DNA from 2 places in the Streptomyces sp. NPDC104367 genome. Region 2 is predicted to be linked to the other one. Evidence: riboswitches for the same ligand, from Rfam matches in the RefSeq annotation. Region 2 holds a riboswitch; the other holds the start of a gene.
What was found. A riboswitch is a leader RNA that binds a small molecule or an ion and turns the genes downstream of it on or off. The one in region 2 is predicted to bind cyclic di-AMP.
Positions count from the first base shown of each region.

Region 1 (4,193 bases), on a different contig from region 2:
CGGTCAGGAAGACCACCGGGAACTCGAGGCCCTTGGCGGTGTGCAGGGTCATCAGGGTGATGACGCCGTCGCCGTTCTCGTCGTCGTCGGGGATCTGGTCGGAGTCGGCGACCAGGGCCACCCGCTCCAGGAAGGCGGCGAGCCCGGCGGGCTGCTCGCCCTCACCCGTCTCCTGCTCGAACTCCAGCGCGACGGCGGCGAGTTCCTGGAGGTTCTCGATCCGGGTCTCGTCCTGCGGGTCGGTGGAGGCCTGGAGCTCGGCGAGGTAGCCGGTGCGTTCGAGGACGGCTTCGAGGACGGTCGCGGGTCCCGCGCCGGACTCGACGATGGTGCGCAGGTCGTCCATCAGCGTGTTGAACCGCTTGACCGCGTTCGTCGACCGCGCGGCCATGCCGTAGGCCTCGTCCACGCGCTTGAGCGCCTGCGGGAAGCTGATCTTCTCGCGCTGCGAGAGCGCGTCGATCATCGCCTCCGCGCGGTCGCCGATACCGCGCTTGGGCACGTTGAGGATGCGGCGCAGCGGGACCGAGTCCTCCGGGTTGGCCAGCACCCTCAGGTAGGCGAGGACGTCCCGGACCTCCTTGCGCTCGTAGAAGCGGACGCCGCCGACGACCTTGTAGGGCAGGCCGACGCGGATGAAGATCTCCTCGAAGACACGGGACTGCGCGTTGGTCCGGTAGAAGACGGCGACATCGCCCGCCTTGGCCTCGCCCGCGTCCGTCAGACGGTCTATCTCGTCGGCGACGAACTGCGCCTCGTCGTGCTCGGTGTCGGCGACGTAGCCGGTGATCTGCGCGCCCGCGCCCGCGTTGGTCCACAGGTTCTTGGGGCGGCGGGACTCGTTGCGCTCGATGACCGCGTTGGCGGCGGACAGGATCGTCTGCGTGGAGCGGTAGTTCTGCTCCAGCAGGATCGTCGTCGCGTTCGGGTAGTCCTCCTCGAACTGGAGGATGTTGCGGATCGTCGCGCCCCGGAAGGCGTAGATCGACTGGTCGGCGTCACCCACCACACACAGTTCGGCGGGGGGCAGGTCGCCCTCGCCCGGCGGTACGTCGGCGGGATGCCCGCAGGTGCCGACGAGTTCGCGCACGAGCGCGTACTGGGCGTGGTTGGTGTCCTGGTACTCGTCGACCAGGACGTGCCGGAAGCGGCGGCGGTAGTGCTCCGCGACGTCCGGGAAGGCGCGCAGCAGGTTGACCGTCGTCATGATCAGGTCGTCGAAGTCGAGGGCGTTCGCCTCGCGCAGCCGCGACTGGTAGAGGGCGTAGGCCTGGGCGAGGGTCTTCTCGAAGCCGTCGCTCGCCTGGGCGGCGAAGTCCTCCTCGTCGACCAGCTCGTTCTTCAGGTTGCTGATCTTGGCGCTGAACGACTTCGGCGGATAGCGCTTGGGGTCGAGGTCCAGGTCGCGGCAGACCAGGGCCATGAGCCGCTTGGAGTCGGCCGCGTCGTAGATCGAGAAGGAGGAGGTGAAGCCGAGCTTCTTGCTCTCCCTGCGCAGGATCCGCACGCACGCGCTGTGGAACGTCATCACCCACATCGCGTTGGCGCGCGGGCCGACGAGGTGCTCGACGCGCTCCTTCATCTCACCGGCGGCCTTGTTGGTGAAGGTGATCGCGAGGATCTGGCCGGGGTGCACATGGCGCTCGCCGAGCAGGTGGGCGATGCGGTGGGTGAGCACGCGCGTCTTGCCGGAGCCCGCGCCGGCCACGATGAGCAGCGGGGAACCGGCGTGCACGACGGCCGCCCGCTGGTTGTCGTTCAGCCCCTCCAGGAGCGCGGCCGGGTCCAGCGCCGGGCGGGCGGCGCCGTCGCGGTAGTACGCGTCCCGGTCCGGGGGCGCGTCGAACTGCCCGTCGAACAGATCGTCCGGAATCGGCTCCGGTACGTGCTCGTCCTCGGGCGGCGGCGGGGGTTCCTCCTCGTGGCCGCGCGGGGGCTGGAGGCTCGCCAGGAAGCTGTCGTCAAAGAGGCTGCTCATCGCTCTCCGAGTCTAGGGCGCCCCACTGACAACCGGCTCCCACCCCGGAAACTCCACCCCGTCACCCGCCAGAATCACCCCGTCACGGTCGGCGACCAGGCATCCTTCACATCCGCGGGCCGCCCGCCTCGACGCCCGGACCACCGACCCCCTCCGGACAATCGACCCCAAACCATCCCCGATCAACCCATCACCGGGAACCGCAACACCAAGGTCACGAAAATGTATCGGGCATATCGCACATCAACCTTCACACGGACCACGCGAGTTGGCTAGCGTGCCGGGCAGGCCGTACGACACCCACCGGCGAACGTCGCCGGGCCGCACGGCCTCCGCCGAGTCCGGCGCGCCGCCGCGCATCCGGAGCCGGGGACCCACACCGACCTTGGGGTGAATCGGTCCCAACTCCCGGCCGGGAGAAGACCGTAGGGCAACCCTTCCGAACCACCCGCCCGAACCCGACAGCTAACTCGGTAGGCGGATCATGGAAGGAGTCGCCTCCGTTGGCGTCGCACCGCAAGTCACGCCCCTCGGGAACGCGCGTAGCAGGCATACGCACGCCCGCCCTGGCCACCGCCGCCCTCACCTCCGTCGCCCTGCTCTCCCAGACGGCCAACGCCGCGCCCTCGGAGGACGGCAAGCCGAGCCTGGAGGAGGTGGAGAAGAAGGTCAACGCCCTCTACCGGCAGGCCGAGTCGGCAACCGAGGACTACAACGCCGCCAAGGAGAAGACCGGCAAGCAGCGCAAGCAGGTCGACCGGCTCCTCGACGACGTCGCCAAGCGCACGGACCGGCTGAACAAGGCGCGTGAGCAGCTGGGGTCGTTCGCCGCGGCCCAGTACCGCACCGGGGCCAGCGCCCCCGACACCGCGACCTTCCTGCTCGCGGACAGTCCGCAGGACTACTTCGACCAGACCCAGCTGATGAGCCGGCTGACCTCGCGCCAGAAGGACGCGGTCGACGACTACGTCACCCAGCAGACCGCGACCATGAAGAAGCGCCAGGAGGCCACCGAGAGCCTCCAGTCGCTCACCGAGACGCAGGACGACCTCAAGACCGCCAAGACCACCGTCCAGACGAAGCTGGCCGCCGCGCGGAAGCTGCTGTCGCAGCTGAACGCCGAGGAGAAGGCGCGGCTCGCGGAGATCGAGAAGAAGCAGCAGGAGGAGGCGGCGCGCAAGGCGGCGGAGCTCGCCAAGGAGCAGGCTGCGGCCGAGAAGGACACGGCGTCCTCGTCGTCCTCGTCGTCCTCGACCTCGACGTCGAGCAGTTCCTCCTACGCCACGAAGGCCGCCAAGGCGATCGCCTTCGCCCGCGCGCAGATCGGCAAGCCGTACGTCTGGGGCGCCACCGGTCCCGGCTCCTACGACTGCTCCGGCCTCACCCAGGCCGCCTGGAAGGCCGCGGGCGTCACCCTCCCGCGCACCACCTACCTCCAGGTCGACGCCGGCACCACCGTCTCCCTCGCCGACGCCCAGCCCGGCGACCTCGTCTTCTTCTACGACGACGTCAGCCACGTCGGCATCTACATCGGCAACGGCATGATGATCCACGCCCCGAAGCCCGGCGCCTATGTCCGCGAGGAGTCGATCTACTACGGCGGCGAATCAATCATCCACAGCGTGGTCCGCCCGGCCTGAGGGAGGCGCGGGGCCGAGGGGGCGCGGAACACGGGTGCGGAGCGCACAGCGACCACTCCGCGCCCGGCGCCCCACTTCCAGCACACGCCGGGCGCCCGCCTCCGGCCCCCGCGCCCACCGTCCCGCGCGGACACGGGGCCGAGCGCGGGAGCGCGGAACACGGGCACAGGGCGCACAGCGACCGCTCCGCGCCCGGCGCGCACCCTCGCGGCACACCACCGCAGCGCCCGCCCCCACCTCTCGCCCGCGCCCGCCGGCCCGCACGCGCCCCAAGAGCCCCGCCCGCACCCGCCGCCCTCGCACACGCCCCACCTCCGCTCCCCCGCGCTCCCGCTCCACAAGAGCCCCGCGCACCTTCGCCGCTCGCGCCCCGCCTCCTCATCCCTCGCCCGCGCGGTTTTCCGGGGCACGCGCGCGTGGCCTGTTCGTGTGGGGGCCAGGGCTCCCTAGCATCGGCGGTATGTCTGGTATTTCCGCCCGTCGCGCCTGGTGGGCGCAGCGTCCGCCGGCGGCCGGGGCCGCTGTGATGGCCACCGGCATCATGTCGGTGGGGCTGCATCTGGCGGGGGCGGAGA
Region 1 is NZ_JBVJND010000028.1:75,157-79,349, reverse strand. Features, by position in the region: gene pcrA (DNA helicase PcrA) at 1-1,978, opposite strand, end outside; cyclic di-AMP (ydaO/yuaA leader) riboswitch at 2,302-2,473, shown strand; gene ACZ619_RS33600 (C40 family peptidase) at 2,482-3,618, shown strand; gene ACZ619_RS33595 (tellurite resistance/C4-dicarboxylate transporter family protein) at 4,079-4,193, shown strand, end outside.
Region 1: it holds a riboswitch for cyclic di-AMP, as region 2 does, so the genes downstream of both, ACZ619_RS33600 (C40 family peptidase) here and ACZ619_RS16660 (M23 family metallopeptidase) in region 2, are expected to answer to the same signal.

Region 2 (4,193 bases):
TGCGGCTCCTGGAGACCCGCCGGATCGAGGACGTCGTCCTGGCCCGCTACGAGCCCACGGCCCCCGGCGAGGGCACGGTGCCGTCCGCCGCCGACCGCCACTGGCTGCGGCTCGCCTGCGAACTGGCGGCCGACTGCCCGCCCTCCCGGACCGCCTTCAGCGTCGGCGCGGTGGTGGTCGCGGCCGACGGCACGGAGCTGGCCCGCGGCCACTCCCGCGAGGCCGGCGACCCCGTGGCGCACGCCGAGGAGGCGGCCCTGGCCGAGATCCCCCCGGCCGACCCCCGCCTCGCCGACGCCACCGTCTACACCAGCCTCGAACCCTGCACCCACCGCGCCTCCCGCCCCCACCCCTGCGCCGAGCTGATCCTGCGGGCGGGCGTACGGCGCGTGGTCACGGCGTGGCGCGAGCCGGACACCTTCGTGGCGGCGGCCGACGGCACGGGCATGCTGCGCGAGCGGGGCGTACGGGTGCTGCTGCTGGAGGAGTACGAGGCCCTGGCGAAGACCCCGAACGCGCACCTCCTGGGCTGACCCGAGCGCGCACCTCCTGGGCTGACCCGAGCGCGCACCTCCTGGGCTGACCCGAGCGCGCACCTCCTGGGCTGACCCGAGCGCTCTGCCCCTGGGCCGCCCCGAACACCCACGGGGGCCGGTCCGGTCACCCACCGGAGCCGGGTCGGAACACCCGCTGAAGCCGGGGCGCGGGTCCACCGGAGCCGGGGCGCGGGTCCACCGGAGGCGACGCGTGTGACTCACCCTCTCCGGATGGCGTATGCTGGTTTCACCGACGCGGGGTGGAGCAGCTCGGTAGCTCGCTGGGCTCATAACCCAGAGGTCGCAGGTTCAAATCCTGTCCCCGCTACTGAAGACCAGGGCCGGAATCCGAAATCGAGGATTCCGGCCCTGAGTCGTATCCCGGGCGTCCCAGGTGTGTGCCTCCGCGCGGTCCCCTACGTGTCCCTCATCACACTCATCCGCCCGGCCCACACCGCTCGCCCCCATCCCCCCGCTCCGGCAACCCTGGACGGACACACATTCGGACAAACAGGAGTCGCATGGTGGGCGCTGGCAAGGCGCAGCAGGACAGCTCGACAGCAGCCCGTACGCTGGCCCGCCTCCTGCCCACCCTCCTCGTGGTCGCCGGCATCGGCTACGACATCGCCACCCCGAAGGTCTTCACCGCCGTTCCCTTCTTCACCGCCGCCCCGCTGATCGCCGCGCCCCTCTGCTCCCTGCGCACCACCGTCCTCACCGGCGGCGCCGCGCTGGCCGCCACCTACGCCGTGCACGCCCGCTCCGGCGTCCTGCCCGACGCCGACGGCGTCACGGAGATCCTCACCGTGGCCACCGTCTCCGTCCTCGCGGCCGGCATCAACCGGATCGTCCGCATCGGCGACCAGCGCCTCGCCTCCGCCCGCGAGGTCGCCGAGGCCGCCCAGCGGGCCGTGCTCCCGGAGCCGGCCGAGCGGATCGGCGGCTTCGAGATCGCCGCCCGCTACGAGGCGGCCCAGGAGGGCACCTTCATCGGCGGCGACCTGTACGCGGTCCAGGACACCCCCTACGGCGTACGGCTGGTCGTCGGCGACGTCCGCGGCAAGGGCATGGGCGCGGTCGCCGCCGTCGCCGTGGTCATCGGCGCGTTCCGGGAGGCCGCCGAGCAGGAGGCCACCCTGGAGGCGGTGGCGGGGCGCCTGGAGCGGGCGCTCGCCCGTGAGGGCGTCCGGCGCGGCGGAGTCGACGCCCACGAGGGGTTCACCACCGCCGTGCTCGCCGAACTCCCGCACGGCGACGGCACGCTCCGGGTCGTCAACCGCGGCCATCCCCCGCCCCTCCTGCTGGACGGCGACGGCCGGGTGCGCCCGGTGCGCGCCCTGGAGGCCGCGCTGCCGCTCGGGATGGGCGAACTCGGCGCCTGGCCGGACCGCGCGGCGGAGCACGCGTTCCCGAACGGGGCGACGCTGCTGCTGCACACCGACGGCCTCTCCGAGGCGCGGGACGCGCACGGCCGGTTCTACGACCCCGAACGGCGGCTGACGGGCCGTACCTTCGCCGCCCCCGGCGCCCTGGTGGCGCGGCTCGCCACGGAGGTGCGCCGGCACACCGGCGGCGGCATGGCGGACGACATGGCGCTGCTCGCCGTACGGCGACCCTGAGTGAGGTCACGCAGGGTGGCCGGGTGACCGCCCTGCGCATAACATCTGAGTCACCATCAAAACCCGTGAGACTCCTTATCCGAACAGAACCCCAGGTCAACTCGCCCGTTTTTCGCCCGTCGTGGCAGGTAAGTCCATGCTGTGGAACCTTAACGATCAAGGAGAACGGCTTGGAATCTGACAGCTGGGTCTATTAACGTTCGATAACGCAGCGCGGTCGTCCCAGCCGTCACTCGAGACGGCTCCGTGCGCACGCGCCGAATCCCGCAAGGGAACCGGGGAACCACCACCTTGGGGTGAATCACGCGGCTACCGCCGGTACGAAACCGTCGGTATACGCGCGTAGGAGACCTTCCCGCTCCGAACCCGTCAGCTAACCCGGTAGGCGTCGGAAGGAAAGGAGTGCGCCCGCGTGGCGTCCAACCGGCCTGCCCCGACAGCCCCGTTCGTGCCCAGTCAGCGGCAACCAGAGACCTTCGGCTACGGCGGCTACCGCACCGACGAGGGCCCCTGGGAGGAGTGGAACCCCACCGAGGACTCCCTCTCCCCGGCACGCGGCCGGCACCGGGTCGCCAAGCAGCGCGGCGGCGGCGGACTCGCCCGCAGTTCCACGGTTCTCGGCGTCGGCGTCATAGCCGCCGTCGGCGCGGGCGGCATGGCCAGCGCCAACACCGGCAAGCCCCCGGTCTCCATCTCCCTGCCCGACCTGTCCACGGTCAGCTCCCTGCTCGGCGAGGATGGCGGCGGCTCGTCCGTCCAGGCCTCGCTCAGCAGTGTCACCACGACCGCGACCGACGCGGACTCCTCCTCCGACGCCGGCGAGGCGCTGCGCAACCGGATCATCGCCCAGGCCGAGCAGCAGCAGAGCCAGCTCGACACCAGGGCCAGCGCCAAGGCCGTCGCCGCCGCCGACAAGGCGGTCTCCGCCGCGGAGGCCAAGGCGGTGAAGGCGGCCGCCGCCAAGGCCGAGACCGCCAAGGAGAAGGCCGAGGCCGCCGAGAAGCAGAAGGCCGAGCAGGCGCGGCTCGCCGCCCTGGCCAAGCAGTACACGCTGCCGGTCGTCTCGTACACGATCACCGGCACCTTCGGCCAGGCCGGTTCCATGTGGTCCTCCGGGTACCACACGGGCCTCGACTTCGCGGCCCCCACCGGCACCCTGATCAAGGCCGTCCACAGCGGCACGATCACCGAGGCGGGCTGGGCCGGCTCCTACGGCTACCGCACGATCCTGACCCTCGACGACGGCACCGAGCTGTGGTTCTGCCACCAGTCCTCGATCGGCGTGAAGGTCGGCCAGAAGGTCTCCACCGGCGATGTCATCGGGCGCGTCGGCGCCACCGGCAACGTCACCGGCCCGCACCTGCACCTGGAGGTCCACCCCGGCGGCCAGGCCACCGGCATCGACCCCATGACCTGGCTGCGCGGCAAGGGCCTCAACCCCTGACGGCCGGTCCCGGGCATCCCCGGCACCCGGCATCCCCCGCTGTCCCCGATACCTCGGACATCCCAGGTACCCCAGGTGCCTGACATCCCCTGAGCTCCGGCGGCCCTGACGGCATCCCCCCGACGTCGAGGTCGCCGGTCAGGTGCGTCCGCAGGCGGGCGGCAGCCGGACCGTCCGAGGCCTGCCGGACCGTCCGAGGCCTGCCCCGGTCCTCCGCTTTTACGAGAACTTCGTATTGCACGGGATGGGCTGCCTGGCGGGCGATGTTGAACTGAGGCATGACTGCTTCTTCCGCTTCCCCCGTCCTCCGTAAGCTCGGCTCCTCCGACCTGGAGGTCTTCCCGCTCGCCCTCGGCGGCAACGTCTTCGGCTGGACGGCCGACGAGGCCACCTCCTTCGCCGTCCTCGACGCCTACGCGGCCGCGGGCGGCAACTTCGTCGACACCGCCGACGCCTACACGGCCTGGATCGAGGGCAACAAGGGCGGCGAGTCCGAGACGATCATCGGCAGGTGGGTCAAGGCCCGCGGCAACCGCGACGACGTCGTCATCGCGACGAAGGTCAGCCAGCACCCGGAGTACCCGGGGCTGTCCG
Region 2 is NZ_JBVJND010000009.1:302,653-306,845, forward strand. Features, by position in the region: gene ACZ619_RS16645 (dihydrofolate reductase family protein) at 1-533, shown strand, start outside; tRNA gene ACZ619_RS16650 (tRNA-Met) at 791-864, shown strand; gene ACZ619_RS16655 (PP2C family protein-serine/threonine phosphatase) at 1,058-2,155, shown strand; cyclic di-AMP (ydaO/yuaA leader) riboswitch at 2,401-2,558, shown strand; gene ACZ619_RS16660 (M23 family metallopeptidase) at 2,568-3,599, shown strand; gene ACZ619_RS16665 (aldo/keto reductase) at 3,878-4,193, shown strand, end outside.